DNA from 3 places in the Cellulosimicrobium sp. CpK407 genome. Region 2 is predicted to be linked to each of the others. Evidence: predicted binding sites of a transcription regulator. Region 2 holds the regulator's gene; each other region holds the start of a gene.
What was found. The regulator LexA, encoded in region 2, represses DNA repair genes until DNA is damaged. The targets are predictions, from matches to a motif close to TCGAACANNTGTTCGA.
Positions count from the first base shown of each region.

Region 1: ABWU78_RS19965 (replicative DNA helicase) is a predicted target of LexA. The motif match lies at 6,263-6,278, and genes of this name have one in related genera.
Region 3: ABWU78_RS02660 (HNH endonuclease signature motif containing protein) is a predicted target of LexA. The motif match lies at 8,127-8,142, and genes of this name have one in related genera.

Region 1 covers NZ_JBGNYC010000074.1:4,916-14,712, reverse strand. Annotated here, with positions in the region: one part of gene ABWU78_RS19985 (IS3 family transposase) at 1-142, opposite strand, end outside; gene ABWU78_RS19980 (hypothetical protein) at 299-646, shown strand; gene ABWU78_RS19975 (hypothetical protein) at 643-1,272, shown strand; gene ABWU78_RS19970 (hypothetical protein) at 1,233-2,270, opposite strand; gene ABWU78_RS19965 (replicative DNA helicase) at 2,574-6,197, opposite strand; gene ABWU78_RS19960 (MATE family efflux transporter) at 6,670-7,965, shown strand; gene rplI (50S ribosomal protein L9) at 8,029-8,478, opposite strand; gene rpsR (30S ribosomal protein S18) at 8,498-8,734, opposite strand; gene ABWU78_RS19945 (single-stranded DNA-binding protein) at 8,836-9,381, opposite strand; gene rpsF (30S ribosomal protein S6) at 9,535-9,797, opposite strand, start outside.
Region 2 covers NZ_JBGNYC010000004.1:70,535-80,331, reverse strand. Annotated here, with positions in the region: gene ABWU78_RS03170 (class I SAM-dependent methyltransferase) at 1-303, opposite strand, end outside; gene hflX (GTPase HflX) at 462-2,021, shown strand; gene ABWU78_RS03160 (ATP-dependent DNA helicase) at 2,155-4,266, shown strand; gene ABWU78_RS03155 (L-lactate dehydrogenase) at 4,313-5,323, shown strand; gene lexA (transcriptional repressor LexA) at 5,482-6,216, opposite strand; gene ABWU78_RS03145 (LysM peptidoglycan-binding domain-containing protein) at 6,550-6,912, shown strand; gene nrdR (transcriptional regulator NrdR) at 7,341-7,880, shown strand; gene ABWU78_RS03135 (aldo/keto reductase) at 7,950-9,023, opposite strand; gene ABWU78_RS03130 (DUF5302 domain-containing protein) at 9,190-9,384, shown strand; gene ABWU78_RS03125 (pyridoxamine 5'-phosphate oxidase family protein) at 9,477-9,797, opposite strand, start outside.
Region 3 covers NZ_JBGNYC010000003.1:139,609-149,405, forward strand. Annotated here, with positions in the region: gene recD (exodeoxyribonuclease V subunit alpha) at 1-575, shown strand, start outside; gene ABWU78_RS02605 (hypothetical protein) at 551-673, opposite strand; gene ABWU78_RS02610 (LLM class flavin-dependent oxidoreductase) at 746-1,810, shown strand; gene ABWU78_RS02615 (DUF7832 domain-containing protein) at 1,967-2,455, shown strand; gene ABWU78_RS02620 (MBL fold metallo-hydrolase) at 2,467-3,474, shown strand; gene ABWU78_RS02625 (LLM class flavin-dependent oxidoreductase) at 3,517-4,389, shown strand; gene ABWU78_RS02630 (hypothetical protein) at 4,376-4,687, opposite strand; gene ABWU78_RS02635 (GNAT family N-acetyltransferase) at 4,759-5,910, opposite strand; gene purQ (phosphoribosylformylglycinamidine synthase subunit PurQ) at 5,921-6,640, opposite strand; gene purS (phosphoribosylformylglycinamidine synthase subunit PurS) at 6,640-6,927, opposite strand; gene ABWU78_RS02650 (hypothetical protein) at 7,115-7,687, opposite strand; gene ABWU78_RS02655 (PadR family transcriptional regulator) at 7,684-8,058, opposite strand; gene ABWU78_RS02660 (HNH endonuclease signature motif containing protein) at 8,232-8,582, shown strand; gene ABWU78_RS02665 (phosphoribosylaminoimidazolesuccinocarboxamide synthase) at 8,587-9,531, opposite strand.

The DNA of each region.
Region 1 (9,797 bases), on a different contig from region 2:
TCTCGACATCGTCGGCGGCCAGCCAACGGCGCAGGCACGACTCGGTGATGCCGAAGTCCTTCGCGATCTGCGCGATCGAACCACCCTGACGGGCGACCGCGATCACGTCGCTACGGAACTCGGCGGGATAGGGCTTGGGCACGGGGACATCCTTCCAGCGAGGACCACAGTCCTCACAGATCAGGAGTCAACCGATGCTGGGGCAGTCCCCTTCGACCCACACGGCCCTACCGCTTAAAGGCGGCGGCGTACTAGGATTAAGACGTCTGAGCTGAGCGAACGGCAAGGAGGTGGGGAGGTGCTGTACGGTCCGCGCAGACTCAGCCCCCGCCGGATCGTCGGGGTGCCGCTCGACCTGCTGCGCGCGGCAGGCATGGAACCACCGACCCGCGTCACCCTGGAGACCCACGACAGTGCACCCGAGACGATCGTGATCCAGGCCTACCGCGCAGGGTCCGAGCATGCGGGAACGATCTCCTGCGTCGGGCAAGTCGTCCTGCCCCGTGGCATCGTCGAGACCCTGAACCTCGACCAGCCTCAGGTGGTGTACATGCGTCTGGGCGACCCGCACACCGGGATCGAAGTCATGTCCCCACGACAAGGGCTCACCGTCGCCGCGGCCCGCTACCAGGTCACGGCCTCATGAGCAGCCAGTACCGGCTGCACGCCGCACCCCTCACCCGCACCGCCCAGCGGTGGTGGCGCACCACCGACCCCGCGGCATCAGCCCGCGAGGTCCTCGAGCACGTCATCGGGATCGGTCAGCTCCTCCCGCTGGTCCGGTTCGCCGACGCCCGCGTCTTCCCAGTGGTCACCTTCGACCCCCACGCCCTATGGACAAGACGCCACCAGGCACCGGCAGCACTGCTCGACCCCGCCACGGTCCGCGATGTGCTCACCAGTCCCGGACATGACCAGCACACCCCGTCCGCGGTGCGCATGGTCGCGTTCATCGGGATCGACCCCCTCTACCGGGCCAGGCAGGACCTGCTCGGGCTACGCCCGCTCGCCCGCACCATCGCACTCACCCCGTCCGGGGCCATACCGCAAGCCATGACGCTGACGAGCTTCGACCTGCAAGGCACCGCGGTCGTCACAGCAGGGAATCCGCCCCAGGTGGTCGTCGGCGGCGACCCAGGCGTGCGCGCAGGCACGGCGATGTCACCCGTCTGGCGGCGGTTCTTCGAAGAACAGCTCTACGACTGGGCCATGCGTACCGACTCGATACCTGCTCAGGAGCCGGTGGTCCACGCCTTCAGCGACTTCGGGTAGTCCCACTTCAGGTTCACCGCGATGTCCGTGTGGATGAACTGCGCGGAACGGCACTTCGCCTTCCAGGACGCCATCGCGGTGCTCGCCTCGCCCGAGGCGAGCACGCCGGCGGCCAGGTCCTGCAACGACTCGATGGAGTGGATGAACGCCGCCGTCGGGTCCACGATGTCGTCCAGGCGCGCGCCCTCACATCTCGAGCAGTGGTGACAGCGCCAGTAGCTTTGCTCGGGCGACGAACCGATCGCGCGGGCCAGGGTGTCGCTGCGGTGGAAGCTCAGCCCCTCGGGCAACAGCACCGAGAACAGTCCCGGCACCCGGCGCCCCCGACCTGCACTGGTGTAGATGTGTCGCCGGCCCGAGGACGTGCCCATCGCACCGAGAACCGCCCCACCGGCCAACGCCCCCAACGCCGCGTGATCCGCCCGCACCAGAGCCGAAGGCACCGGGGAGCCAAGCAGGTGCAACAACCCCTGCACGCTCGCCCGCGTCTCCAACGGGTCACCCGAGGAGCCGAACATGTACGCCACCGGGATCTGGTACCGGTCCACCCGCTCGCGCACCTCGTCCGCACGCTTGGACACCCACTGCGAGTCCGCGGGCACCTGCAAGAAGAACTTCGCCCCCACCGGCGCCTGCTTGCGCATCGCCACCGCGCTGTCGAACAACGCGTCCAGCTGGTCGACCCGGTCACGGTCCACGTACCCGCTGTCCGTCATCGCCCACTCAAGGCCCCGGTCCCACTGCTGCGCCAACCACTGCGGCGTCAATGCCGCATCGGCGCCCACCCTCCCCGCGCCCCCATACCGTGCCGCGTCCAGGAGGAACGACGAGCCCAGCACACCCTGCTCCCTGTGTTCCCGAACGATCTGACCCGCCCGCTCATCACGGGCACGCCCCCCGGGCACCGTGTAGATCGCGCCCAAGCTTCCCGGCACGCACAACGGCGCCACCTTGCCCACCTCCGCCCCCGAGGCGTGCAGGAACAACGGCTCGCTCAACCCGTCAACCGGACGAAGAGACCCCGCTCGTTGCCGACGAACCCGATACGCGTCACTCATCGATACCCAATCTCAGCCTCGGGCGCGAGACGTCCTCTCCCGCGCGATGAAGGAGCAAGCACTCCGACGACAGAACGCTTACCCCACGCGAACGCACCACCCACTGACCCTTAACAGACACCCACCACTCCGACATCAGACCACCCATCCGCGGACCAAAGGCAAAGAAACAGTCACGTTACATAGCGGGAGGATTGTGCAAAGTAGGCCGCATATCGACAACGTCGACAACAAACGATATTGCTACATCTGCATGTCGGCAAAGCGCTGGTAGTGACCTTGGAACGCGACGGTGATCGTGTCGGTGGGGCCATTACGGTGCTTGGCGACGATAAGGTCGGCCTCGCCCGCTCGCGGTGACTCCTTCTCATAGGCGTCCTCGCGGTGGAGCAGGATCACGACGTCGGCGTCCTGCTCAATACTGTTGTGTGCGGCAATGCCGTTGGCGACGAAGTTGTGCCCGTCGAGGACGGTGGCGTCGTAAACCTGCTTCTCGCCCATCGGCTCTACGGAGACGACCTCATCCCACAGAAGGTCGTTCACGGCCATGATCTCGAGCTCCTCGCTCTCGAGCACCGCCGCGATCTTGCCGAGGCGATGCCGTGACGGAGAGTTCTTCCACAGCGCGCTGCCGCAGAACTGGGTCCCGATCGCTTCAGCGAACTCACGGTGCGTCATGCCGCGCTCGACGAGGATGTCGCGGACGTCGTCCCAGACCCGACGCGGGACGGTGTCGACGTTCGTGTTCGCGCGCGTCTCGCGGATGATCGTCAGCAGCTTCTCGGCGATATCGCCTCGGTCGCCGTGCACGCCGATCTCCTGGAGGAAGCGGCGCTGGTCGTCCACCCCGCTCACGTCCAGCGTGTACCCGGGACGGTACGACCCCTTGGGTGTCGCCGTCCGTACACGCGTCGAGATGCCGAATCGCAGCAGGAGGCGTGACAGCCCGTCGACGATCTCGCGCGAGGTCGAGGCGTAGTAGATCCGCCCGCTGCGCCCGTTCTTGTTGATCGTCACCGAGCCGTCCGTGGCCCAGATGTGCTTGATGAAGAGCGCGATCTGGCGCTTCGGCAGGTGGAAGACGCTCGTCGGGATGAACTTCTCGTGGCTGCGTGCGCCGAACAGCCCCATGTCGTCGAGCCACTCGGCGATCGGGTTCCGGCGACCTCTGGCGAGCCGATAGGGCGCGGGGAGGCGCAGGGTCGTGACTCGGGCCGCGGCGTAGTCGTCGCGGATCGGGGTGATCCCGAAGGCACCTGCCGCCTCGGAGACGGTGGCGAGGTTCCGCTCGTCGATGGAGGCGTAGCGGATCGGCTGTCGCTTCACGAACGATCCGTCGCCCAGGAGGTGCGCGAGCATGACGACCTTGCGGTCGTCCCACTCGAGGTTCCGTTCCGGGCCGGGGACGTGGCGCGGCACGCCGATGCGCGACCCCACTTCTAGGTCGCCGAGCGCGGTCCAGCCGTCGTAGGTGAGGAACGGGTGGTTCGCCGTCGCCTCGATCTCCTTGCCCGACGCCAGTCGCATCCGGAACACGGGCTTCACGCCCGTGGGGAACACGTGCGTCAGGTGGCGGCGGACGTACTGGAGCCGGTCGTTGAGCGCCCACACCGGGACGTCCTTGGCGTTGAGCGCGAAGAGCTCGCCCAGGCTCGTCTCTGCGCCGGTGTCGGCGCGCAGGATCTTCGTGTCCTCGGTGAGGCAGCCCGACTCACGCAGGTCGCTCATCTGCGGCTTCTTGTCGCCGCGCTGCTCCGGACCACGGTTCAGCTGCGAGATCGCGATGACAGGGACCTCGAGCTCCTTCGCGAGGAGCTTGAGCGCACGGGAGAATTCCGAGACCTCCTGCTGGCGCGACTCGACGCGCTTGCCCGAGCTCATGAGCTGGAGGTAGTCGATCACGACGAGCTTGAGGTCGTGGCGCTGCTTGAGGCGGCGGCACTTCGCCCGGATCTCCATGAGCGACATGTTCGGCGAGTCGTCGATGAACAGCGGCGCCTCAGCGACCTTGCCCATCGTCGACGCGAGCTTCTGCCAGTCCTGCTCGTCCATCTTCCCGGACCGCATCCGCGTCAGCGGCACGCGCGCCTCGGCGGCGAGAAGACGCATGGTGATCTCGTTGCGGCTCATCTCCAGGGAGAAGATGACGGACGCCATCTGGTGGTGCACCGCGGCGTGAGTCGCGACGTTGATACCGAGCACGGAGTTGTGCGTCGGCACCATCGATCGTCCTGCCAGATACAGGTGCGAGGGATGGTCGACCTCGACGCAGCGCACCGGCACCGACTCGACCCGGCGGACGTCGACGACGAACCGTGACGTGAGCCGCGCGGTGCCCGGACGGCGGCGCTCCTTGTGGACGAGGCGCTTGCGCTCCAGCCAGAACACGTCGTCCTCGGTCGTGAAGGTGATCGTGTACGCCGTCGACGACGCCTCGGTCCGCCCCTTCACGGTCTTCGTCGACCAACCCGTGCGACACCCGAGCGACAGGATGAGCTCACGCGTCTCGCGCGCGAGACGCTCGTTCGTCAGGCTGATCTGGACGCTGCCCTGCGGCATGACGGTGCCGTCGGTGTCGAGCAGCCCCGCCAGAAGGTCCCGACGCTGTGCCTCGCTCGCGCGCAGGTACGCCGCCGGGATGTGGTCGGTCCCCGGCACACCGAGCGCGAGCAGGTCGTCCGCGTCCGGCCGCGCGACGTGGCCCAGCCCCTCGAGCCGCATCTCGATCTCGGGGTCGGCGGACGTGAGCTCGGCACGTCGGGAGCTGCCGTCGCCCAACCACACCCCGAGTGCGTACGGGTGGATCGGGAGGTCCGCGTCGGGCAGGTCGAGCGGCGCCGCGGTGGCGATGGAGTGGTTCGCGCGCTTGTCGGCCGTCGCCGTCCGGAGCGTGGCGGCGAGCTCCTCGGTCGTCCGCACGGACAAGTCCGGCGTCTGGCCGGATCGCACCGCGCGTCGCTGGGCGCGGGTCGAGGTCACCCACTGATGCTGGGCGTCCGCGACGATCACCGTGCCGTCGTCGAGCTCGACCTCGTAGCACGGGCGGTCGACCATGACCTCGGTCGCGGCGACGACGCGCGTGGGCGTCCCGTCCGCGGAGAGGAGCAGGTCACCGACGGCGACGTCGCCCATCGTCGTCCAGCCCGACGGCGTCGGGAGCGGCGTGTCCAGCGCGAGGGCCTTGCCGATGGCAGGTCGCGCCGCGACGACGATCATCTGGCCGGGGTGCAGGCCGTTGGTGAGGCGGTCGAAGTCGGAGTAGCCGGTCGGGACGCCGGTCATGCCCTCGCCGCGGCCCTGCGCGGCCTCGATCTCGTCGAACGTGGGGCCGAGGATCTCCGAGAGCGGGAGGTAGTCCTCGGTCGTCCGACGCTCGGTGACGGCGTAGACCTCGGCCTGGGCGTTGTTGACGATCTCGTCGACGTCGCCGCCGTCGGTCGCGTAGCCGAGCTGCACGATGCGCGTGCCGGCCTCGACGAGGCGCCGGAGCACGGCGCGCTCGCGCACGATGCGCGCGTAGTACCCGGCGTTCGCGGCGGTCGGGACGCCGGCCATCAGGTCGTGGATGTACGGGGCGCCGCCGATGCGCTGCAGCTCGCCGCGCTTGGTCAGCTCGGCCACGACGGTGATGGCGTCGGCGGGCTCGCCGCGGCCGTAGAGGTCGATGATCGCCTCGTAGACGACCTCGTGCGCGGGGCGGTAGAAGTCGGAGCCACGGATCTGCTCGATGACGTCGGCGATGGCGTCCTTGGACAGCAGCATGCCGCCGAGCACGCTCATCTCCGCCGCGACGTCCTGGGGCGGCGTCCGGTCGAAACCTGACGGCCCCGGGCCCCCGTAGCTCTCCTCGAGCTCCTCGATCGACATGCGCCCCTCGCTCCCCCGAAGCCGCCACGACCCACGAGGGACCGCGCGACCGGGACAAACCTTCGTCGTACACGTGTTCTACCGCGGGCCACCCACACGACTGTCCCGGTGGCCGCGCCTCCCGCCTCCGACAAGCACGACCCCGCGACACTAGATCGCTGGTCGACACCCCGCAAACGGCCCTGTGCACGCCCGGTGGACAGGGACCCCCGAACCTGTGGACACAGTCCCCCTCGCTGTGCACACCCGGTGGATAACCGTGTGGACAACGTCACGATCTCCCTGTGTACATCAGCGCGAGCCGCCTCTGACCAGCCTCGTCACTACCCTCAGGGGTGTGGAAGAAAGAAAGTCGGACGACACGCCGACGACACGCCGGACACCGCCCGGCCACGTCGGCGACACCCGGACGCCACCCGACCCGGCAACGTCGTCCACAGGACGCCGCACCCGTTCCCGGCTCGACCGCGAGATCCTCGCGCTCGCCGTCCCGGCCCTCGGCGCGCTCGTCGCGGAGCCGCTCTTCGTCCTCGTCGACAGCGCCGTCGTCGGCCACCTCGGCACGGCTCAGCTCGCCGGGCTCTCCCTCGCCTCGACGCTCCTGGTCACGCTCGTCGGGCTGTGCGTCTTCCTCGCCTACGCGACCACGGCGGCCGTCGCCCGTCGCATCGGCGCCGGGCACACGCGCGAGGCGCTCCAGTCGGGCGTCGACGGCCTGTGGCTCGCCGTCGGGCTCGGCGTGCTCCTCGCCGCCGCCCTGTGGGCGACCGCGCCCTGGGCGGTCGGAGCGATGGGCGGGACGGGCGACGTCGCCGAGCACGCCGTCGTCTACCTGCGCTGGTCCGCCCTCGGCCTCCCCGGGATGCTCCTCGTCCTCGCCTCCACGGGCGTCCTGCGCGGCATGCAGGACACGAGGACGCCCCTGTGGGTCGCGGCGGGCGGCGCGACGTTCAACGCGGTCCTCAACGTCGTCCTCGTCTACGGCGCAGGTCTCGGGATCGCCGGCTCGGGCATCGGGACGGCCGTCGCGCAGCTCAGCATGGGCGCGGTGCTCGTCGTCGTGGTCGTGCGCGGTGCCCGGCGCCACGGCGCGTCCCTGCGCCCCGCGGCCGGCGGCATCTGGTCCAACGCGCGCGCCGGGGCGCCGCTCTTCGTCCGCACCCTCTCGTTGCGCCTCGCGATCCTCCTCACCGTCTTCGTGGCGACCGGGCTCGGCGAGGTGACGCTCGCGGGCTACCAGGTCGTGAACTCCGTCTGGGGCCTGGCGGCGTTCGCGCTCGACGCGCTCGCCATCGCCGCCCAGGCGCTCGTCGGCCACGGGCTCGGCGCCGACGACGTCCCGCGCGTCCGGGCCGTCCTGCGCCGCACCCTGCAGTGGGGGGTCGCGGCAGGCGCCGCCCTCGGGATCGTCATGGCCGCGGGCGGCTGGTGGTTCGCGCTGCTCTTCACGTCGGACCCGGACGTGCGCGCCGCGGTCGCCGTCGGCATGGCCGTGTGCGGGCTGCTCCTGCCCATGGCGGGCTGGGTGTTCGTCCTCGACGGCGTCCTCATCGGCGCCGGGGACGGCCGGTTCCTCGCCTGGGCGGGCATGCTCACGCTGGTGGTCTACGCGCCGTTCGCGCTCGCCGTCCGGCAGTGGGCGCCCGACGGCGCAGCGGGGCTCGCGTGGTTGTGGCTCGCCTTCGCGGGGGTCTTCATGGCGGCTCGCGCCGTGACCACGGGCCTTCGAGCCCGGGGCACTGCCTGGATGGTCACCGGCACGGCCTGAACAGCACGGAGGCCCGGCCCCTCCGAGGAGGGACCGGGCCTTCGAGGACTGCTCAGCAGCAGATCAGGCAGCGACGACCTTCACCGCGAGGGTCGCGGAGACCTCCGGGTGGAGGCGGACGGAGACGGTGTAGTCACCCGTCGCCTTGATCGGCTGACCGATCTCGATCTTGCGCTTGTCGACCGACGGGCCCTCGGCAGCGGCGACCGCGGACGCGATGTCCGCCGTCGTCACGGCACCGAAGAGACGACCGGCGGCGCCGGCCTTCGCGGGCACGACGACCGGCTTCGACTGCAGCGAGTCGCGGATCGCCTTCGCGTCGTCGAGCGACGCGATCTCGCGGGCCTTGCGCGCCTTGCGGATCGCAGTCACCTGCGACTCGGCGCCCTTGGACCACGGCGTGGCGAGCTTGCGCGGGACGAGGAAGTTACGGGCGTACCCGTCCTTCACCTCGACGACGTCGCCGGGCTCACCGAGACCGGTGACCTCGTGGGTCAGGATCAGCTTGGCCATGAGTTCTCTCCCTTCCCGCTCAGCGAGCCGTCGACGTGTACGGCAGCAGCGCCATCTCGCGCGCGTTCTTCACCGCACGGGCGATCTGGCGCTGCTCCTGGACGGAGACGCCGGTCACGCGACGCGCGCGGATCTTGCCGCGGTCGGAGATGAACTTGCGCAGCAGCGCGGTGTCCTTGTAGTCGACCGACTCGATCTTGGCCGACTTCAGCGGGTTGGACTTCTTCTTGGGCTTGCGCACCACAGGCTTCGCCATGGTGTTGCTCCTCTACAAGGTGCGATCCCCGCGTGCGGTCCGCGCCGACGAGCGGCGCGGCACCCGCGGGGACGGGTGTGTGTTCTGGGAGTGGCGGACGATCAGAACGGGGGCTCGTCGGAGAACGAACCACCGGACGACGCGGGGCCGGCCGTGGCCCACGGGTCGTCGCTCTGCTGCTGACCGCCGCCGGAGCTGAATCCGCCGCCGGAGGCGCCGCCGGAGTTGGCGCCACCTCCGTAGCCGCCACCGCCGCCGAAGCCGCCGCCACCGCCACCCGAGCGCTGGGCGCGGGTGACCTTCGCGGAGGCGTAGCGCAGGGAGGGACCGATCTCGTCCACCTGCAGCTCGACGACGGTGCGCTTCTCCCCCTCGCGGGTCTCGTACGAGCGCTGGACGAGGCGGCCCTGCACGATGACGCGCATGCCCTTCGTCAGCGACTCCGCGACGTTCTCCGCGGCCTCGCGCCAGATCGAGCAGCGCATGAACAGGGTGTCCCCGTCCTTCCACTCGTTCGACTGGCGGTCGAAGGTCCGCGGCGTCGACGCCACCGTGAAGTTGGCCACCGCCGCACCCGAGGGGGTGAAACGCAGCTCCGGGTCTCCCGTGAGGTTCCCGATCACCGTGATGACGGTGTCACCTGCCATGGCCAGCTCCTTCGTGTGTCGTCTGTGTCGTCGACGGCGCCGCGCGCCTCGCTCGTAACGTTCTCGCGTCGCTCATCCCATCACGCGGTGCCCACACGCGCTACGGCGTGGAGCATCCCGTGCGGGACGGTCGGACGGGGGACGCGGGGAGGGTCAGCGAGCGTCCGTGCGCAGGATCTTGGTCCGCAGGACGACCTCGTTGAGGCCGAGCTGACGGTCCAGCTCCTTGGCGGTGTCGGACGTCGACGTGAAGTCGACGACCGCGTAGATGCCCTCGGACTTCTTGTTGATGTCGTACGCGAGGCGGCGACGACCCCAGATGTCCACCTTGTCGACGGAGCCGCCGTCGGTCTTGATGACCGACAGGTACTTGTCGAGCGACGGGGCGACGGTGCGCTCCTCGATCTCGGGGTCGA
Region 2 (9,797 bases):
GCCCCAGCCGCAGCCGAGGTCGAGGACGTGCGCCGCGCCGCCGTCGGACCCGCCGTCCGCGCGGGCGGACCGGGCCGCCACGACGTCGTCGAGCGGTGGGGTGGTGCGCAGCAGGACCTGCGTGCCGAGGTCGAGGCGGCCGGGGGAGAAGACGCCGGACGCGACCTCGACCTCGACGTCCCGGCCCGCGAGCCGCACGGAGATCGTGCGGCGCTCGGCGGCGGACGCCGGCTTCGCGGTGAAGTAGTGGTCCTGCGTGCCGTCGTGCGCGGGGTCGACGGCGGGGTCCTGGTCCTCGGTCACGTCGGCCGATCCTACGCGGGCGGGCGCGCGGACGAGGGCGGCCGGGCGCGTCGGCGCGGGGCTCACCCGCTTATCCGCTGGCCCCGGGACGATTTCCCGTGCCACGCTTGTTGTGCCAACCGGGCGCACGCGCGCCCCTCCCCGACGAAAGGCGGCACATGAGCGCTACCCCGGCGAACACACCGGCGAACCCCACCCCGGCTCAGGACGAGCCGACCGGCGCGACGCGGGACATCGCGAGCGACGTCGTGGCACGGGTGCTCGCTCGGGCCGGGACGGCGCGCGCCGAGGGCGGCACGGTCCACGCACGGCACGACGGCGAGCAGCTCGAGCTCGAGGAGCGCAGCGCGCTGCGCCGCGTGGTCGGTCTGTCGACTGAGCTCGAGGACGTCACCGAGGTCGAGTACCGGCAGCTGCGCCTCGAGAAGGTCGTGCTCGTCGGGTTGTGGAGCCCCGGCTCCGACCCGCGCGAGGACGGCGCGCCCACGTCCGCGGAGGAGGCCGAGATCTCGCTGCGCGAGCTCGCGGCCCTCGCCGAGACGGCGGGCTCCCAGGTGCTCGACGGCGTCATCCAGCGCCGCGCGAAGCCCGACCCGGGCACGTACCTCGGCTCCGGCAAGGCAGCCGAGCTGGCCGACGTCGTCGCCGCCAGCGGCGCCGACACGGTCGTGATCGACGGCGAGCTCGCGCCCTCCCAGCGGCGCGCGCTCGAGGACATCGTCAAGGTCAAGGTGATCGACCGGACCGCCCTGATCCTCGACATCTTCGCCCAGCACGCCAAGTCCCGGGAGGGCAAGGCGCAGGTCGAGCTCGCCCAGCTCGAGTACCTCCTCCCGCGCCTGCGCGGGTGGGGCGAGTCGATGTCCCGGCAGGCCGGTGGCCAGGTCGGCGGGGCGGGCGCGGGCATGGGCTCGCGTGGTCCGGGTGAGACGAAGATCGAGCTGGACCGCCGCCGCATCCGCAACCGCATGGCCAAGCTGCGCCGGGAGATCCAGGCGATGGCCCCGGGCCGCGAGACCAAGCGCGCGTCGCGCAAGCGGCACGCGATCCCGTCCGTCGCGATCGCGGGCTACACGAACGCGGGCAAGTCGAGCCTGCTCAACGCCATCACGGGTGCGGGCGTGCTCGTCGAGAACGCCCTGTTCGCGACGCTCGACCCCACGGTGCGCCGCACGCGCACCGAGGACGGTCGCGTGTACACGCTCGCCGACACCGTCGGGTTCGTGCGCGCCCTGCCGCACCAGCTCGTCGAGGCGTTCCGGTCGACGCTCGAGGAGGTCGGCGACGCCGACCTGCTGCTCCACGTCGTGGACGCCTCGCACCCCGACCCCGAGGGGCAGATCGCCGCGGTGCGCCACGTCCTGGCCGACATCCCGGGCGTGGAGGACGTGCCCGAGGTGATCGTGCTCAACAAGGCGGACGTCGCGGACCCCGAGACGATCGCGCGGATCCGGCTGCGCGAGCGGCGCACGGTGGTGGTCTCGGCGCACACGGGCGAGGGGATCGAGCACCTGCGCGAGCTCATCGCGCACGAGCTCCCGCGCCCGGACGTGGAGATCGACGTCGTCGTGCCCTACCACCGCGGCGACCTCGTGCACCGCGTGCACACCGAGGGCGAGATCGACCACGAGGAGCACACGCCCGAGGGCACGCTCCTGCGCGGACGCGTCGCCCAGGCGCTCGCGACCGAGCTCGTCGGAGCCTCGGCCCAGGGCTGAGCGGCCCGCGCCGGACCCCGGCTCGACGCTCTCCGCGACCCCGTGCGGCACCCGCCGCACGGGGTCGCGGCGTGTCCGCCACCGTCGTCCACAGGGCCGCCGCCCCGTGGGCGACCGACCGTAGACTCGGCGGGTGCCCCCCTCCACGCGACCCGCCCCCGACCGCGTCGACGCCGAGGGGCCGCGGACCCCGGCCGGCACCGCGGGAGGCGACGTGCCCGACGTCGACGCGCTGCTCGACGTCGCCGTCACGCGGCTGGGCGGTGCGCGGCGCGACGGCCAGCACGCGATGGCGCGCGCGGTCACCGACGCGATCGAGGGGTCGGAGCACCTCGTGGTGCAGGCGGGGACGGGCACGGGCAAGTCGCTCGGGTACCTCGTGCCGGCCGTGCGGCACGCGGTGGCGACCGACGAGCGGGTGATCGTCTCGACGGCGACCCTCGCGCTGCAGCGCCAGGTCATCACGCGCGACCTCCCGCTGGTGGCCGACGCCGTGGCGGACCGCCTCCCGCGCCCCGTCACCATCGCGCTCCTCAAGGGCTGGCACAACTACCTGTGCGTCCACAAGATCGCGGGCGGGTACCCGGCCGACGAACCGACGCTGTTCGACCTGCCGGGCGAGTCCGCGGGCACCGCCGACCACCCCGCCGCGCGCGGCGGGACCAGCGCCGCGGCGCTCGGCGAGCAGGTCGTGCGCCTGCGCGCGTGGGCCGAGGAGACGTCGACCGGGGACCGGGACGACCTCGTGCCCGGCGTGAGCGACAAGGCGTGGCGGCAGGTCTCGGTCACCGCCCTCGAGTGCCTGGGCCAGCGGTGCCCTCTGCTCGCGGAGTGCTTCCCCGAGAAGGCGCGCGCGACGGCCCGCGAGGCCGACGTCGTCGTGACCAACCACGCGATGCTCGGCATCGCCGCGATGGGGTCGCCCGGGGTGCTGCCCGAGCACGACGTGCTCGTCGTCGACGAGGCGCACGAGCTCGCCGACCGCGTGACGGCGGCCGCGACGGTCGACCTGTCGGTACCGGCGATCGAGAGCGCGGCACGCCTCGCGCGGCGGCACGGCGGCGTGACCACGGACGCGCTCGACGCGGCGTCGGCGGCGTTCGGGACGGTCGTCGGGTCGCTGCCCGCCGAGCGGTTCCCCGACGGCCTGCCCGACGGCGCGCGCTCGGCGGTCGCCGCGGTGCGCGACGCCGCGCGGGAGGTCCTCTCGACGCTCAAGCCCGAGACCGGGGTGACCAAGCCGGCCCAGCCCGACTCCGGGCTGAAGATGGCGCAGTCGACGATGCTGCAGCTCTTCGAGGTCGCCGAGCGCATGGCCGCGGACCCGACCGGGCACGACGTGCTCTGGTGCTCGCGCCCCGGCGAGGGCGGCTGGTCGGCCGACCGGTTCGGGGAGGGCGCGAGCCGCCTGCACGCCGCCCCGCTGGGCGTCGCGGGCCTCATCCGTACGCACCTGCTCGCCGAGCGGACCGGGGTGTTCACGTCCGCGACGCTCGCGCTCGGCGGCAGCTTCGACGCCGTCGCGCGCACCTTCGGGCTCGGGGGCGGTGGCGAGGGCGGCGACGCCGACGGACCACGGTGGCGCGGCCTCGACGTCGGCAGCCCGTTCGACTACGCGCGGCAGGGCATCCTCTACGTCGCCAAGGCCCTCCCGACGCCGGGCCGCGAGGCCTCCACGGAGCACCAGCTCGACGAGATCGCCGCGCTCGTCGAGGCGGCGGGCGGGCGCACGCTCGGCCTGTTCTCGTCGCGCCGCGCCGCGGTCGCCGCGGCGGAGGCGATGCGCGAGCGGCTCGACGTGCCGATCCTGTGCCAGGGCGACGACCAGCTCCCGACGCTCGTGCGCGAGTTCACCGACGACCCGGCCACCTGCCTGTTCGGCACGCTGTCGCTCTGGCAGGGCGTCGACGTGCCCGGGCCGTCGTGCCAGCTCGTGCTCATCGACCGGATCCCGTTCCCCCGTCCGGACGACCCGGTGAAGTCGGCCCGGGCGCGGGCGGTCGAGGCGGCGGGCGGCAACGGCTTCATGCAGGTCTCCGCGACGCACGCCGCCCTCCTGCTCGCGCAGGGCGCCGGCCGGCTCGTCCGGTCCACCACGGATCGAGGCGTGGTCGCGGTCCTCGACCCGCGTCTCGTGACCGCGCGCTACGGCACGTTCCTCACGCGGTCCATGCCGGGGTTCTGGCAGACGACCGACCGCGACGTCGCCACCGGTGCGCTCCGGCGCCTCGCCGCCCTAGGCTGAGTCCTTTCCGCGGTCTTCACGATTCCAGCGACTTCACGGAGGCGACATGACGACGAGCACGTCCCCGCAGGGCACGGGTGACGCGAGCACGGGTGGGCCGGGAGGGGGAGCGCGGACGACCAAGCTGGCGATCGTCGGCGCGGGTGCGGTCGGGTCGACCCTGGCGTATGCGGCCCTCATGCGCGGGGCCGCGCGCACCGTGGCGCTCCTGGACGTGAACCGGGCGAAGGTCGACGCGGAGGTGGCGGACCTCCAGCACGGCATCCAGTTCATGCCGATGGCCCGGGTCGAGGGGTCGGACGACGTCGCGGTGTGCGCGGGGGCCGACGTGGTCGTCGTGACGGCCGGGGCGAAGCAGAAGCCGGGCCAGACGCGGCTCGACCTCGCCGAGGGCACGATCGGCCTCATGCGGACGATCCTGCCGGGTCTCGTGGAGGTCGCCCCGGACGCGGTCTACGTCATGGTGACCAACCCCGTCGACATCGTCACCTACGCGGCGCTCAAGTTCTCCGGGCTGCCGCCTTCGCAGCTCTTCGGCAGCGGGACCGTCCTCGACTCCTCGCGGCTGCGCTTCCTCGTGGCCCAGCACTGCGGCGTCGCGGTGCAGAACGTCCACGCGTACATCGCCGGCGAGCACGGCGACAGCGAGATCCCGCTGTGGAGCTCGGCGACCATCGGCGGCGTCCCGCTCCTCGAGTGGCCCGGCCTGGGCGGTCGCGGTCCGCTCACGGCAGGCGTGCGCGACGACATCGCGCGCGAGGTCGTGCAGTCGGCCTACCGGATCATCGAGGGCAAGGGGGCGACGAACTACGCCGTGGGGCTCGCGGGCACGCGCATCATCGAGGCCGTGCTCGACGACGAGCACCGCATCCTGCCCGTCTCGACGCTGCTCGACGGCGCGTACGGGCTCGACGACGTGTGCCTCTCGCTGCCGACGCTCGTCGACCGGCGTGGCGCCACCGAGCGGGTCGAGGTCCCGCTGTCCGACGCGGAGCTCGCCGGGCTGCGCTCGTCCGCCGAGTCGCTGCACGCCGTCGCCCGGCGCTTCGGTCTCTGACCGACCGGTTCGCCGGCGGGTCCGGAACGGCGTGTGAGAGCCGGGTGGTCGACGACCACCCGGCTCTCGGCGCTTCCGACCTCGACGTGCCGGCGCCCGCCTCGTCCGCCCCGCGAGGGACCGCTCGGGAGGGTGCGGCGACGGACGGTCCGTGCGGCTCAGAGGCTGCGCAGCACGGAGACGACGCGGCCGAGGACCTGGGCGTCGTCGCCAGGGATCGGGTCGTACGCGGCGTTGTGCGGCATGAGCCAGACGCGACCGTCCGCGCGGCGCAGGGACTTCACCGTGGCCTCGCCGTCGATCATCGCCGCGACGATCTCGCCGTTCTCCGCGACGGGCTGGCGGCGGACGACGACCCAGTCGCCGTCGCAGATCGCGGCGTCGACCATCGAGTCGCCCTGCACCCGCAGGAGGAAGAGCTCGCCCTCGCCGACGAGCTGGCGAGGCAGCGGGAAGACGTCCTCGACGACCTGCTCCGCGAGGATCGGGCCGCCGGCGGCGATGCGGCCGACGACCGGGACGTAGGACGGAGCCGGGTGCGCCTCGTCGTACGCGGGCTCGGGCGCGGAGCCCGCTGCCGTGAGCGGGGTGGCGCGGCGCGCGTCGTCCGGCTGGACGACCTCGATCGCGCGGGGGCGGTTCGGGTCGCGACGCAGGAAGCCCTTGCGCTCGAGAGTCGTGAGCTGGTGCTTCACCGACGACGGGCTCGTCAGGCCCACGGCCTCGCCGATCTCCCGCATGCTCGGCGGGTAGCCGCGCTGCTCGACGCACGCGCGGATGGTCTCGAGCACGAGGCGCTGGCGCGGCGTGAGCCCGTCACCCCCCGCCGACCCGTCCGGGAGCTCCCGCACCTCGGCGAGCCCCCGTGCCCTGTCCGTGCCTCGTCCCGCCATGGTCGCTCCGCCTTCGTCCGTCGCGGCCGCCGACGCCTCCCGGGCGTGCGGCCTCCCCTCCCCGGGGCGTGCGCTCCGGGACCTCGGTCGCCCCTCCGGGTCCGAGCGGACATGTCCGGCGAACCGACCTGACCCCAGGCTAGGGGAGGTTGCGACACGAATCAAACACCTGTTCGAGCATGTCTCGACTCTGTCGGTCGTTCGTGATAGACCTTCGTACAGGTGTTCTACGTACACGTGTTCGACCGACCCGGTCGGCGCGGAGGCGAAGGGCTCGCGGCGTCCGATCGACCGGGGAAGGCGATCGGGCCCGCGGGCCGGGACGGAGCAGGCATGGATGCGATGGCGATCTCGACGGTCGGGCCCCTCGGCCCTGCGGGCGGGGTGACGGGGCGTGCGGAGGAGCGGCCGCTGCGGCTCACGCGCCGGGGCCGCGTGGTCCTCGTGCTCCTGGCCGCCGCGGTCCTGCTGCTGGCCGCGCGGGTGGGCGTCGCCGTCGCGAGCGGCCCGGGCGAGCCCGTGGAGGTCCGGGTGCACGTCGTGAGCTCGGGGGAGACGCTGTGGGAGCTCGCGCAGGGGGTGGCGGCGCCGGGAGAGGACCTGCGCGACGTCGTGGGCGGGCTCGCCGAGCTCAACGGGCTCTCGTCCTCGGGCCTCCAGGCCGGCCAGAAGATCCTCCTCCCGGCGTCCGCCTGAGGCCGGCTGGGCGCCCTCGGTGCGGACGCGAGAGCGCGCTGTGACGCAGGACACGGGCGAAACCGGGCCCCGTGCGGTGCGCAGGGGTTGCGGCATCATTTAGGTCGCCCTAAGTTAGTGTCACCTCACAACGCCGGCTGGGGGGCTGGGCGGACGAGGTGAGGAGCGCGCGGTCCACCGCGACTCCTGTGCACGTCGCCGCGCGTGAGGCGAGTCACGCGCGAGATGGGGACGGGGGCGTCCCGACGGGGGCGGTCGACCACGACCGCCCCCGTTCTGCCGTCCACGAGCACCGGTGCGGCCGTCTGCGCGCCGACGACGCGGCGGGCGCGAGCGGCCGGCGTCGGAGGCGTGTTGCACGGTCCCGCCGCGACGGCATACGTTCGTCGCGCCGACCTGTCGGCGCGAACCCCGCGGAGGAGCCCGCCATGCACTGCCCGTTCTGCCGCCACGCGGACTCCCGCGTCGTCGACTCGCGCACCTCGGACGACGGCGCGTCGATCCGTCGGCGCCGCCAGTGCCCCGAGTGCAACCGCCGCTTCACGACGATCGAGACCGCGAGCCTGTCCGTGGTCAAGCGCTCCGGCGTCACGGAGCCCTTCTCGCGCGAGAAGATCGTCAACGGCGTGCGCAAGGCCTGCCAGGGGCGACCCGTCAACGAGGACGACCTCGCGGTGCTCGCGCAGCGCGTCGAGGAGACCATCCGGGCGAGCGGCAGCGCCGAGCTCGACGCGTACGAGATCGGGCTCGCGATCCTCGGGCCGCTGCGCGAGCTCGACGAGGTCGCCTACCTGCGCTTCGCGAGCGTCTACCAGGCGTTCGACTCGCTCGAGGACTTCGAGAGCGCGATCACGTCGCTGCGCGTCGAGCGCGAGGAGCGCGAGACGGCCGCGGCCCGGGCCGAGGAGGGCTCGAGCGGCACCGCTCCGGGGGCGGACGTTCGCGGGGAGGTCGCACCGCACGCCTGAGGCCGCACGCGCGAGGGCACGTCGCGGCCCCGGCAGGGGTCCCGCGTCGTCGGCGCGCGTCCGGCGGGCCTACAGGTCGCTGGACCGCGACGCCCAGATGTTGATGCCGGTGTCCGCGGGCAGCGCGTCGACGGCAGCGAGCTCCTCGGCGGAGAGCGCCGGCGCGTCGAGCGCGGCGAGGTTCTCGTCGAGCTGCCGCGTCGAGCTCGCGCCGAGCAGCACGGACGTGACGCGCTCGTCCCGCATCGCCCAGAGGATCGCCGTCGTGGCGAGGCTGCGCCCGTGGGCGCGGGCGAGGTCGTCGAGCCGGCGGACGTGGTCGAGGTTCGCCTCCGAGAGGAACGCCGGTCGGAGCGGCCCCCCGCGCGCCGCGCGCGAGTCGTCCGGAACCCCGCGCAGGTACCGGTCGGTGAGCATCCCCTGGGCGAGCGGCGAGAAGGCGACGACCCCGAGCCCCGCGGCGCCCGCGACGTCGAGCACGGACGCGCCCGCGGGGTCGTGCGGGTCGGGCTCCTCGACCCACCGGTTGAGCATCGAGTACGACACCTGCGTCACGACGAGGTCGACGCCCACCTGCTCCGCGACCCGCAGCGCCTCCCGGGTGCGACGCGCCGAGTAGGACGAGATGCCCGCGTACCGCGCGCGACCCGAACGGACCGCGGTGGCGAGCGCACCGACCGTCTCCTCGAGCGGCGTCGTCGGGTCGAAGCGGTGGGAGTAGAAGATGTCGACGTGGTCGAGCCCGAGGCGACGCAGCGAGGCGTCGAGCGAGGAGAGCAGGTACTTGCGCGAGCCGCCCTCTCCGTAGGGGCCGGGCCCCATGCGGTAGCCGGCCTTGGTCGTCACGACGAGCTCGTCGCGCACCGTCCGCAGCTCGCGCGCGAGGAGGTGCCCCAGGGACTCCTCGGCCGCTCCGCCCGGCGGGCCGTAGTTGTTCGCGAGATCGAGGTGGGTCACGCCGCGGTCGACCGCGTGCAGCACGATCTCGCGCTGCGTCGCCCGCGGGTCGGCGTCGCCGAAGTTCTGCCACAGGCCCAGCGACACCGCCGGCAGCGCCAGCCCGGACCGACCGAGACGGCGGTGCGGCAGCGGGGCCCGGTCCGGGAACGGGGGAGCGGCGGAGGCGGAGGAGTCGGTCGGCACGCGGCCGACGCTACCCGACACCGTCCGGCCGTCCGTCGGAGACCGGCCGACCGGCGGACAAATCAGGTGGCGTCCGGCGACGCGGTGCGGGAGGCTGGCGAGGTGCCCGCACCGTCGGGCCGACCGCAGTGCACGACCGAGTTCCCCCATCGACGAGGAGACCGCCATGGCGTCCGACCAGCAGCGATCCGCTGCAGACACCGCACCGACCGACGAGGCCAAGGCGAAGTTCCGGGAGGCGCTCGACCGGAAGAACGCGGCGCGCCACCGCACGGCCGACGGCGAGTCCAACACCGGGTCGGTGCACGGGTCCGAGACCGTGGGGCCGGTCCAGCGCACGTTCCGCCGCAAGTCCGGCTGACGGCCGCCTCCGGCTCAGCGTTCGTCGTCGTCCGGTCGCCCCGTCGGGGGCGGCCGGACGACCTGCGTCGGCGCCTTGACGGGGAAGTGCGGCTAGGCCTCCGACCGGGCGAAGCGTCGCCCCGTCACCTCGCGGACCTCGATGACGACCCATTCCTCGGTCGGGACGTCCACGACGGGGACGAGGGGTGCGGCGTCCTCCTGGACGGCGTCGACCTCGTGCTCGCTGCGCGGCCGGTGCGCGGTGCCGCGGGCGACGACGCTCCACGCCCCGTCGTCGTCCACGTGGTCCCACTCGAGAGCGACGCGTTCGTTGGTCGCCAGGGTCGCGAGCTTGGTCCCGGGGACGGTGCGGAACGCGAGCGTGCGCTCGTGCGCCCGCACCGTGACGGGGTAGATGTCCGGCTCGCCCCG
Region 3 (9,797 bases), on a different contig from region 2:
GGGCGGGTGATGCGCGGGCCGCGCTCGACGCCCTCGCCCGGCACCGCGTCATGGTCGCGCACCGGCGCGGCCCCGCCGGTCGGGGCCGGTGGGCGGCGCAGGTCGAGGCCTGGGTCGAGGAGGCCACGGGCCACCACGCGACCGACTCCCCGTGGGTCGCGGGCCGGCCGCTGCTGGTCACGACGAACGACGCCGAGGTGGGTCTCTACAACGGCGACACCGGCGTGCTCGTCGCCGAGCCCGGGGGCGTCGGCGTCGTCGCCGTGTTCGGCGACCCGCGTGCGCCGCTGCGCGTGCGGACGCACCGTCTCCCGCCGGTGGAGACCGTGCACGCCATGACGGTCCACCGCGCGCAGGGCAGCCAGTTCGAGCGCGTGACGCTCGTGCTGCCGCCCGCGACGTCGCCGCTGCTCACGCGCGAGCTGCTCTACACGGCGGTGACGCGCGCGCAGTCGTTCGTGCGCGTCGTCGGCTCCGAGGACGCGGTCCGCACGGCGGTCACGAGCCCGGTCCACCGGGCGAGCGGGCTGCGGACGCCGCTTCCGGGCGGTCAGTCCTCCGCGCGCTCCGCCTGATCCCGCTCGCGCAGCTCCTTCAGCCGACCCCACGGCACGAGCACGATCCAGGCGACGGACGCGATCGCGGCGCCCATGATCATCGAGGGGACGTCCATGGCGACCATCCTGACAGACGTGCCGCGGCACTCACGGGGAATGAGGCTCGGGGGTCGCCGGTTGGCACGAGGGTGAGCACCCAGACCCCCCGCCTGTCCGTCCTCGACCTCGTGCCCGTCCGCTCGGGCCAGTCCAGCACCCAGGCGGTGCGGGCGTCGCTCGACCTGGTCCGCCTCGCGGACCGGCTCGGGTACGAGCGCTACTGGTTCGCCGAGCACCACAACATGCCCGCGGTCGCGGCGTCGACGCCGCCCGTCATGATCGCCGCGGCGGCGTCGGTCACCGACCGCATCCGGGTCGGCTCGGGCGGGGTCATGCTCCCCAACCACGCGCCGCTCGTCGTCGCGGAGCAGTTCGCGGCGCTCGAGGCGATCGCCCCCGGCCGTGTCGACCTCGGCATCGGCCGCGCGCCGGGCTCCGACCCCGTCGTCACGCAGCTCCTGCGCATCACCGGCCCGACGGCCGACGTCGACCGGTTCCCGCAGCACGTGACCGACATCCTCGCGCTCATGAGCCCGCAGGGCGCGACCCTGCGCCTCACGAGCGGCCAGGTGTACGACGTGCACGCGACCCCCGCCGCCGACGGCGCACCGACCGTCTGGCTGCTCGGGTCGAGCGACTACTCCGCGCGCCTCGCGGCCGAGCTCGGGCTGCCCTACGTGTTCGCGAACCACTTCTCCGGGCAGGGCGTCGACGAGATCCTCGCGCTCTACCGCGAGGGCTACCGCCCGAGCGAGGCGTTCCCCGAGCCGCGCACGTTCCTCACGCTCAACGCCGTCGTGGCGGAGACGGAGGACGAGGCGCGCGCCCGCGCGCTCCCGCAGGCGCGCATGATGTCGCGGCTGCGCACCGGTCAGCCGCTCACCGCGCTGGAGACCGTGGAGGAGGCTCTGGCGGCGCCCCTCGACGGCGCGGCCGGGCAGATGGTCGAGGACAGCCTGCGCCGCTGGGCCGTCGGGACGCCCGACGACGCCGCGGCCGAGGTCCGTCGGCTCGCCGAGCGCCACGGGGTCGACGAGGTGATGATCGTGCCGGTCGCGGCGTCGCGCGCCGAAGAGCCGCTGGACTCCACCCCGGGCCGCACCCGCACGCTCGAGCTCCTCGCGGCCGCCCTCGCCGGCGACCCGGCGGCCTGACCCGCCGACCGCCCGTCCCCACCCGACCGCCCGTCCCCACCCGCCCGCCCCGTTGCCGAACACGACCTGGCACGCGGTCGAACACGACATGAGGGTCGTGATCCGCGGGATATCGACCCTCATGTCGTGGTCGGCGGGAGGCTGTAGCGTCACCGCATGACGACGACGTACGACGACGCGGCCTGGCACTCCGACGGCGAGGGGTACCCGCCGGAGGCCGGCCCCGAGGCGGGCGCGACGCACATCGGCGTGTTCCTCGCGTGGGCGGTGCTCGGCGGGCACGTCTCCGAGGAGCTCGCCGACGGCGCCGCGGACGAGCTCGCCGCGCTGCGCGACCGGAGGACGACGCCCGGCGCGTTCGTGCTCGACGCGTGCGACGGCAGGCTCGTCGACGAGGACCTCGACGCCGTCGGCGCGGCCTTCGCGAGCGCGTACTACGCGGGCGACGAGGAGGACGAGGACGACGGCGGCCTCTACCTGGAGGACTACGTCGACGCGGTGAGCCCCGGCGACGGCGAGCCCGAGGACGTGTACCGCGTGCCGGACACGTGGGAGACGTACGACCTCGTCGGCCCCCTCATCGACGCGCGCTTCTCCCAGTGGGACGACGAGGGGCGCCCGTCGGTCCTGCGGCACCGCGCCTGAGACGGCCCGAGATGACCGCGCCCACGCCCGTGACCCGGCTCGCCGCGGTGCTGCGCGCCGACAACCCGGGCCCGATGACGCTCGACGGCACGCGCTCGTACGTGCTGCGCGCGCCCGGGTCGGCGACGTGCGTCGTCGTGGACCCGGGGCCCGACGACGCGGTGCACCTCGACGCGCTGGCGGCGGCCGGGCCGGTCGAGCTCGTGCTCGTCACGCACCGCCACGCCGACCACACGGCCGGGGCTCCCGGGCTGCGGGAGCGGACCGCGGCGCCGGTGCGCGCCGCGGACCCGGCGCACTGCCACGGTGGCGCGCCCCTGCGCGACGGCGAGGTCATCGAGGCCGCCGGGCTGCGCATCGTCGTGCGCGCCACCCCGGGCCACACCGCCGACTCGGTCTGCCTCGTCCTGACCGACGACGGCCCGCTCACCACGCCCGGCGACCTCGCCAGGGGCGGCGCACGCCCGGGCGGCGAGGCACCCGCCGACCAGCATCTCGGCGACGCGACCCTCGGCGACGTGCCGCCCGGCGGCACCCCGTCGGGTGACACCGCCGCCGGCGACGCGGGGCCGCCGTCGGGCACGACGGTCCTCACCGGGGACACCGTGCTCGGGACCGGCACGACGGTGATCGCCGCACCCGACGGCTCGCTCGGCGCCTACCTCGCGAGCCTCGACGCGATCGAGGCCGTCGCCGCCGCGGGGCCGGGCCGGGCGACGGGGCTCCCCGGCCACGGGCCGGTCGTCGACGACCTCGCGGAGCGGGTGCGTGCGTACCGCGCGCACCGGCTCGAACGCCTGTCCCAGGTCCGGGCGACGCTCGCCGCGCTCGGCCTGACCGCGGGTGCGGACGACGCCGTGGAGCAGGTCGTCGCGCGCGTCTACGCCGACGTCGACCCGTCCGTCCTCGACGCGGCACGCCAGTCCGTCGCGGCGCAGCTCGCCTTCCTGGCGCGGGCCGACGCGCTCGCACGACGGTCCGCCCGCGGCAGGTCACGCGCTCGCCGCGACGACGGCTGAGCGGACGGCCGGGTGTCGGTGGCGTCCGGCACGATGACGAGCATGACGACACCACGGCTCGGTATCGCGTTCGTGCCCACCCACGCCCCGGAGAGCCTGCGGTGGCTCGCCGCGACCGCGGAGGAGGCCGGCCTCGACGACCTCTGGGTGTGGGAGGACTGCTTCAAGCAGTCGGGCCTCGCGTCGGCTGCCGCCGCGCTGGCCTGGACCGAGCACGTGCGCGTCGGCATCGGGCTCATGCCGGCCCCGCTGCGCAGCACGGCGATCACCGCGATGGAGGTCGCGACGCTCGCCCGGATGTTCCCCGGACGGCTCGTCGCGGGCGTCGGCCACGGCGTGCAGAAGTGGATGGGGCAGGCGGGGGTCCGTGTCGCGTCGCCGCTGACGCTGCTGCGCGAGCACGCCACGACGCTGCGGAGCCTGCTCGCGGGCGAGGAGGTCACGACGGCGGGGCGGTACGTCACGCTCGACGCCGTGCGGCTCGACTGGCCTCCCACGCAGCCCGTCCCCCTGTGGCTCGGGGGCGTGGGTCCCCGCTCGCTCGCGCTGGCGGGAGAGCTGGGCGACGGACTGATCCTCGCGAACGCGCTCACCCCGGACGACGTGCGCGTCGCGACGGACGCGGCACGCGCGGGCGGAGCCGTCGACGGCTTCGACGTCCACGCGACGCTCATCGCGGCGACCGGTCCCGGCGCGCAGGAGCGCGTCGACCGCGAGGTGCCGCTGTGGGGGAAGGAGGCGGGTCAGGGCATCGGCGCGGGCGGCGACGCCGCGACGATCGCCGCAGCCGTCCTGGCCCTGGCGGACGCGGGCGCGACGGCCGTCGCGGTCCAGCCGACCGCGGACGAGCCGGACGTGGAGGGGTTCGTCCGCTTCCTCGGGCGGGAGGTCGCGCCGCTGCTCAGCGCCCGCTGACGCGCGACGCGTCGGTGGACCCGCCGGCGCGCTGACGCTCCCGGAGGCCGTGCACGAGGGCGACGACCGCGCACACGAGTGCGACCGCCCCGACGGCGAGCGCGAGGCGCACGGGGAAGGCGGCGTAGAGGTCGGACACGTCGCCGACCGGGAGCCCCCACTCGACGGCGGTCTCGCGCAGCTCGCCCGCGAGGACCCCGACCCGGCCCGGCACCCGCGACGCGACCGCGGCGACCCAGCCGAGGAGCTCGATGACGACGGAGGCCACGGAGTAGGCACCGGTCGCGAGGGGGATCACGGGGACACCCTAGCGGAGGCGGACACCGCGGGCATATCCGGCACGACCCCGAGAATCCCCTGGTGCGACCCTCAGACCAGCGGCTTCGCGAAGCAGAGCGCGACGTGGTTGTCGCCGACGTACGGCGGGAAAGCGAGGACGGCGCGGTACCCGAGCGAGCGGTAGAGCGCGATCGCGCCCGGTTGGCGGATCCCCGTCTCGAGCAGGAGCCGGGCCGCCCCGCGCTCGCGCGCGACGGCCTCGAGCCCGTCGAGGAGCCTGCGGGCCGTCCCGGTCCTGCGTGCCCGTGGGCGCACGTAGACCTTCTTCACCTCGAGCGCGTCGGTGGGCGCCCCGGGTGCGGGGCGACGCAGCGACGCACACCCGACGGCCTCCCCGTCCCGGTAGGCGACGAGGGTCGTCACCACGTCGTCGCCCAGGCGCGCGTCGACCGCGTCGAACCCGCCCGCGGCGTCGAGCCCGCCGAACAGCTCGGGGTAGAGGACGGCGGACGACGTCTCGTGCATCTCCCGGCGCAGTGCTGCCGCGTCCGGGTCGTCCCACGGGACGGGGCGGACCTCCACGACCTCACGGGCAGCGACGCTCGCGGGCTCGCTCGGGCCCACGGTCGCCCGCGGGATGCTCGCCCCGAGCCGGCCGCTCGTCGCCGACGTCTCGTCCGCGGTGCCGGTGCCGACGCCCGGACCGCACGCGGCCCTCAGGTCGAGCGCGAAGCAGCGCGAGAGCGGGTGCCCGGCGTAGTGGCCGTACGACTCGATCGGGACGTAGCCGAGCGCGAGGTAGAGGTCGATCGACTCGGGCTGGAGCGTCCCGGTCTCCAGGACCACGCGTTCGAGCCCGGCGACGACCGCGTGCCGGTGCACGGCCCGCATCGCGGTGCGCGCGTGACCGCGGCCGCGGTGGTCGGGCTCGACCCAGAGGCGCTTCACCTCCCCGGTGCGCGCGGGGTGCGTCCCGCCGCGGCCGTCGGGCGTGCCCGACACGTCGCGCAGCGCGACGAACGCGACCGGCTCGCCGCCCGCCCGGACCACGACGTTCGCGACCGACGCCTCGGGCTCGAACGCGCCCGCGTCGGGCTCGCCGTACCGCGCGGCGAGCTCCGCCTGCTGACGCGTGCGCAGGAGCTCGGCCGCGGCGTCGTCCCCGGGGACCGCCTCGACGGTGACGCGCGTGCCCGGGCCCCCGACGCCGTCGGGCAGGACGCGCGAGGGCGCGCCGGTCACGCCGACCCGGTCATGCGTGGACGAGCGCGCCCAGGACCGACGTGAAGAAGCCGAGCCCGTCGGTGCCGGCACGGGGGCCGGCCTCGTTCGCGGGCCCGAAGCCCGCCTCGACGGCGTGCTCGGGGTGCGGCATGAGGCCGACGACGTTGCCCGCGGCGTTGGTGATGCCGGCGATGCCGCGGCGCGAGCCGTTCGGGTTCCAGCCGTCGTAGCGGAAGACGACGCGACCCTCGGCCTCGAGCTCGTCGAGCGTGCGGTCGTCCGCGACGAACTGCCCGTCCTGGTTCTTCAGCGGGACCGTGATGCGCTGGCCGACCGTGTAGTCGCGCGTCCAGGCCGTCTCGGCGTTCTCGACCACGAGGACCTGCTCGCGGCAGATGAAGTGCAGGTGGTCGTTCTTGACCATCGAGCCGGGCAGCAGGTGGGCCTCGGTGAGGACCTGGAAGCCGTTGCAGATGCCCAGGACAGGCATGCCGCCCGCCGCCGCGTCGACGATCGACTCCATGACGGGCGCGAAGCGGCTGATCGCGCCCGCGCGCAGGTAGTCGCCGTAGGAGAAGCCACCGGGCAGGACGACCGCGTCGACGCCGTGCAGGTCGGCGTCCGCGTGCCACAGCGACACGGCCTCGCCGCCCGCGAGACGCACCGCGCGCGCCGCGTCGCGGTCGTCGAGCGTGCCGGGGAAGGTGACGACGCCGATCCGCGCCGTCGCGAGCGTCGCGCCGCTCATCAGGCGAGCCCCTCGGACGTGATCGTCGCGGCGGCGTCGGCCTCGATGTCGGCGACACGCACGACGTCCTCGATCACCGGGTTCGACAGCACCTTGACCGCAGCCTCCTCGGCGGCGGCGAGGATCTCCGGCGTGACCGGGCCGTCGACCTCGAGCTCGAACCGCTTGCCCTGGCGGACGGACGTGAACTGGGTGAAGCCGAGGCGCGGCAGCGCCCCGACGACGGCCTTGCCCTGCGGGTCCAGGATCTCGGGCTTGGGCATGACCTCGACGACGACGCGTCCCACGGGGGCTCCTTGGCGAGAGAGTTCGGGAGGGCCGGGGCTCCGGGATCCCGACCACGTCACGGCCGTCGAGGACGGTCGGTGGGACGGGACGAGCGGGAGCCGACGGCGGGATTCCGCGCCCAGTCTACCGGGCGCACGGGCGACGTCCGGCGGCCGTCCGCACCGTGGCACGACGGCGCTGCCGGGCTCAGGCCCCGGCTGCCCGCGGCGGATCTGCCGGGACGTCCACGGGGATGTTGCCGTCGAGCACGTGCTTGCGCCACGCGCGCGCGACGTGCGAACGGCGGAAGAGGAGCCCTCCGCCGAGGAACGTCCCGCACCACAGGAGGATCAGCCAGAGGTCGGGCCTGGTGACCTCGACGGAGAACAGGAGCTGCGCCAGCACCGGCCAGCCGTAGAAGATCGCGAGAGCGGTCCCGAGCCCCGTCATGGTCACGCGCCAGGGGTAGAGCACGCCGTGGATGTCGTCGGCGACCCACCACCAGTAGCGCACGGGCAGCCGGGCGTCGAACAGCCGGTACAGCAACCAGCGCCCGAGCGGCGGGTGCTCCCGCCGGCGCAGCGCCCAGCCCGCACGCACCAGCCCCCACGCCTCGCGCGCGCCGATGCCGTGCGGCGCCCCGGCGTCGTCGGATGCGGGCGCGAGGTCGAGCAGGACCGCGAGCGCCTCGTCGCCGTGGAGGCGACGCCAGCGCGGCGGGTAGGCGCGGAGCCAGAACCGGGCGGACCGCTCGTACCGGTCCGCGCCGCCCGCGCTCACGCGCCGCTCCCCGCGAGGCCGTCGGCGGCACCCGCCGGGCCGTGGCGTTCCAGGGACCGCCGCGCGCGCTCGGCGAGCTCGGCGAGGCGGAGGGTCTCCGTCCGGGCCGCGCGGCGCCCGTCGTCGGTGGCGCGGTAGTAGCGCCGGAGGCGGCCGTCGACGACCTCTTCGCCGGTCGGCTCGACGAGCCCGGCCGCCACGAGCCGGTCGAGGTTGCCGTAGAGGGTGCCGGCCCCGAGCCGGGTGCGGCCGTCGGACAGCTCGCGCACGGCCTGGATCACCGCGTACCCGTGCCGCGGCTCCGCGCTGAGGGAGAGCAGCACGAGGTACGCCTGCTCGGTCATGCGGAACGCGGGAGGGCTCGGTGCCATGAACGATATATATCGGATGACGACCCATAGAGCCAGCCCTCGACGCGTGTCGGAGGATGCCGCTAGAGTCGAACACGTGTTCGAGACGCACGCTCGGGCACGGTGCGAGGGCGGGGTCCTGCCCCTTCCCCGCCCTCGCACGAACCACGGCTCGACGACGCAGGGAGGTCCGCGTGGCAGCACCGCTCGCACTCGCCCCGGCCATGGAGCGCGGCAGGGCACGACCGTCGCCGCGGACCGTCGCGCGCGTCCTCGCGCGCGACGAGACCTGCGTCTTCCCTGGCTGCCGCGTCCCGGCGTTCCGTTGCGACCTCGACCACGTCGTGGCACCGCGGCCGGGCGCGGACGACGCCGCCGCGGCCGCCGCGCAGGAGGCCGACAACCTCGTCGCGCTCTGCCGGCACCACCGCGTCGTCCGTGCCCGCGACGGCTGGCGGCCCGCCCTGCTCGCCGAGGGCGCGGTCCGGTGGACCGCGCCGAGCGGGCACACCTACGTGCGCCCGGGCGCGGCCCGGACCGCCTGACGGCTCAGCCGAGCGTCGAGCCCGTGAGCCGCTCGTACGCCTCGAGGTACCGGGCGCGGGTGCGCGCGACGACCTCTGCGGGGATCGAGGGCGGCGGGGTGTCGGACGCGCGGTCCCACCCGGACGCGGGCGACACGAGCCAGTCGCGGACGAACTGCTTGTCGTAGCTCGGCTGCGCGCGCCCCGGCTCCCACTGGTCCGCGGGCCAGAACCGCGACGAGTCGGGCGTGAGCACCTCGTCGCCGAGGACGGTCCGGCCGGTGGTCGGGTCCACGCCGAACTCGAGCTTGGTGTCCGCGAGGATCACGCCGCGCTCGCGCGCGATCTGCTCGGCGCGCGCGTAGACGGCGAGCGTGAGCTCCCGCAGGCGCGTGGCGTCGTCGAGGCCGATCTGCTCCGCGACGACGTCGAAGGAGACGTTCTCGTCGTGCTCGCCCACGGCAGCCTTGGTCGCGGGCGTGAAGATCGGCTCGGGCAGGCGCGAGCCGTCGACCAGCCCGGCGGGCAGCGGCACGCCGCAGACCTCTCCCCCGGCGCGGTACTCGACGAGCCCGGAGCCGGTGAGGTAGCCGCGCGCCACGCACTCGACGGGGAACATGTCGAGGCGGCGACAGATCATCGCGCGGCCGGCGACGACGTCGGGCACGAGGCCGTCGCCCGGCTCCGACGACACCTCGGTCGACACCACGTGGTTCGGCACGAGGTCGGCGAGCTGCTCGAACCACCACAGGCTGAGCTGCGTGAGCACGACGCCCTTGTCGGGGATCCCGGGCGACAGCACGTGGTCGTACGCGCTGACCCGGTCGCTCGCGACGACGAGGACGACGTCGCCGAGCGGGTGCACGCCGCCGACGGCGGGCAGGTCCGGTGCGTAGAGGTCCCGCACCTTGCCGGAGTACACGTGCGTCCAGCCGGGCAGGTCGAGCGCCGCGGTGTCGAGGGCGTCCACCTCGCCGAGCGAGAGGGCCGAGGCAGGATCCTGAGGGGTGTCGGTCACGGCCCCTAGTCTCGCACCGCCCTCCACCGGCGCGGCACCGTGTCCGACGACAGGTCGCCCTCCCCGCCCACCACCGAGAGGCGGCCCGGCCCGGCGTCCCGTCGGGCGCCGGGCCGACCGCACCCGACAGCACGGGACGAGGACCGCCGCCGAGCCCGGACGCGACGAACGTCGCGGAAGTCGCTACTGTGCCCTCAGGACGGTCGTGGGAGCGCTCC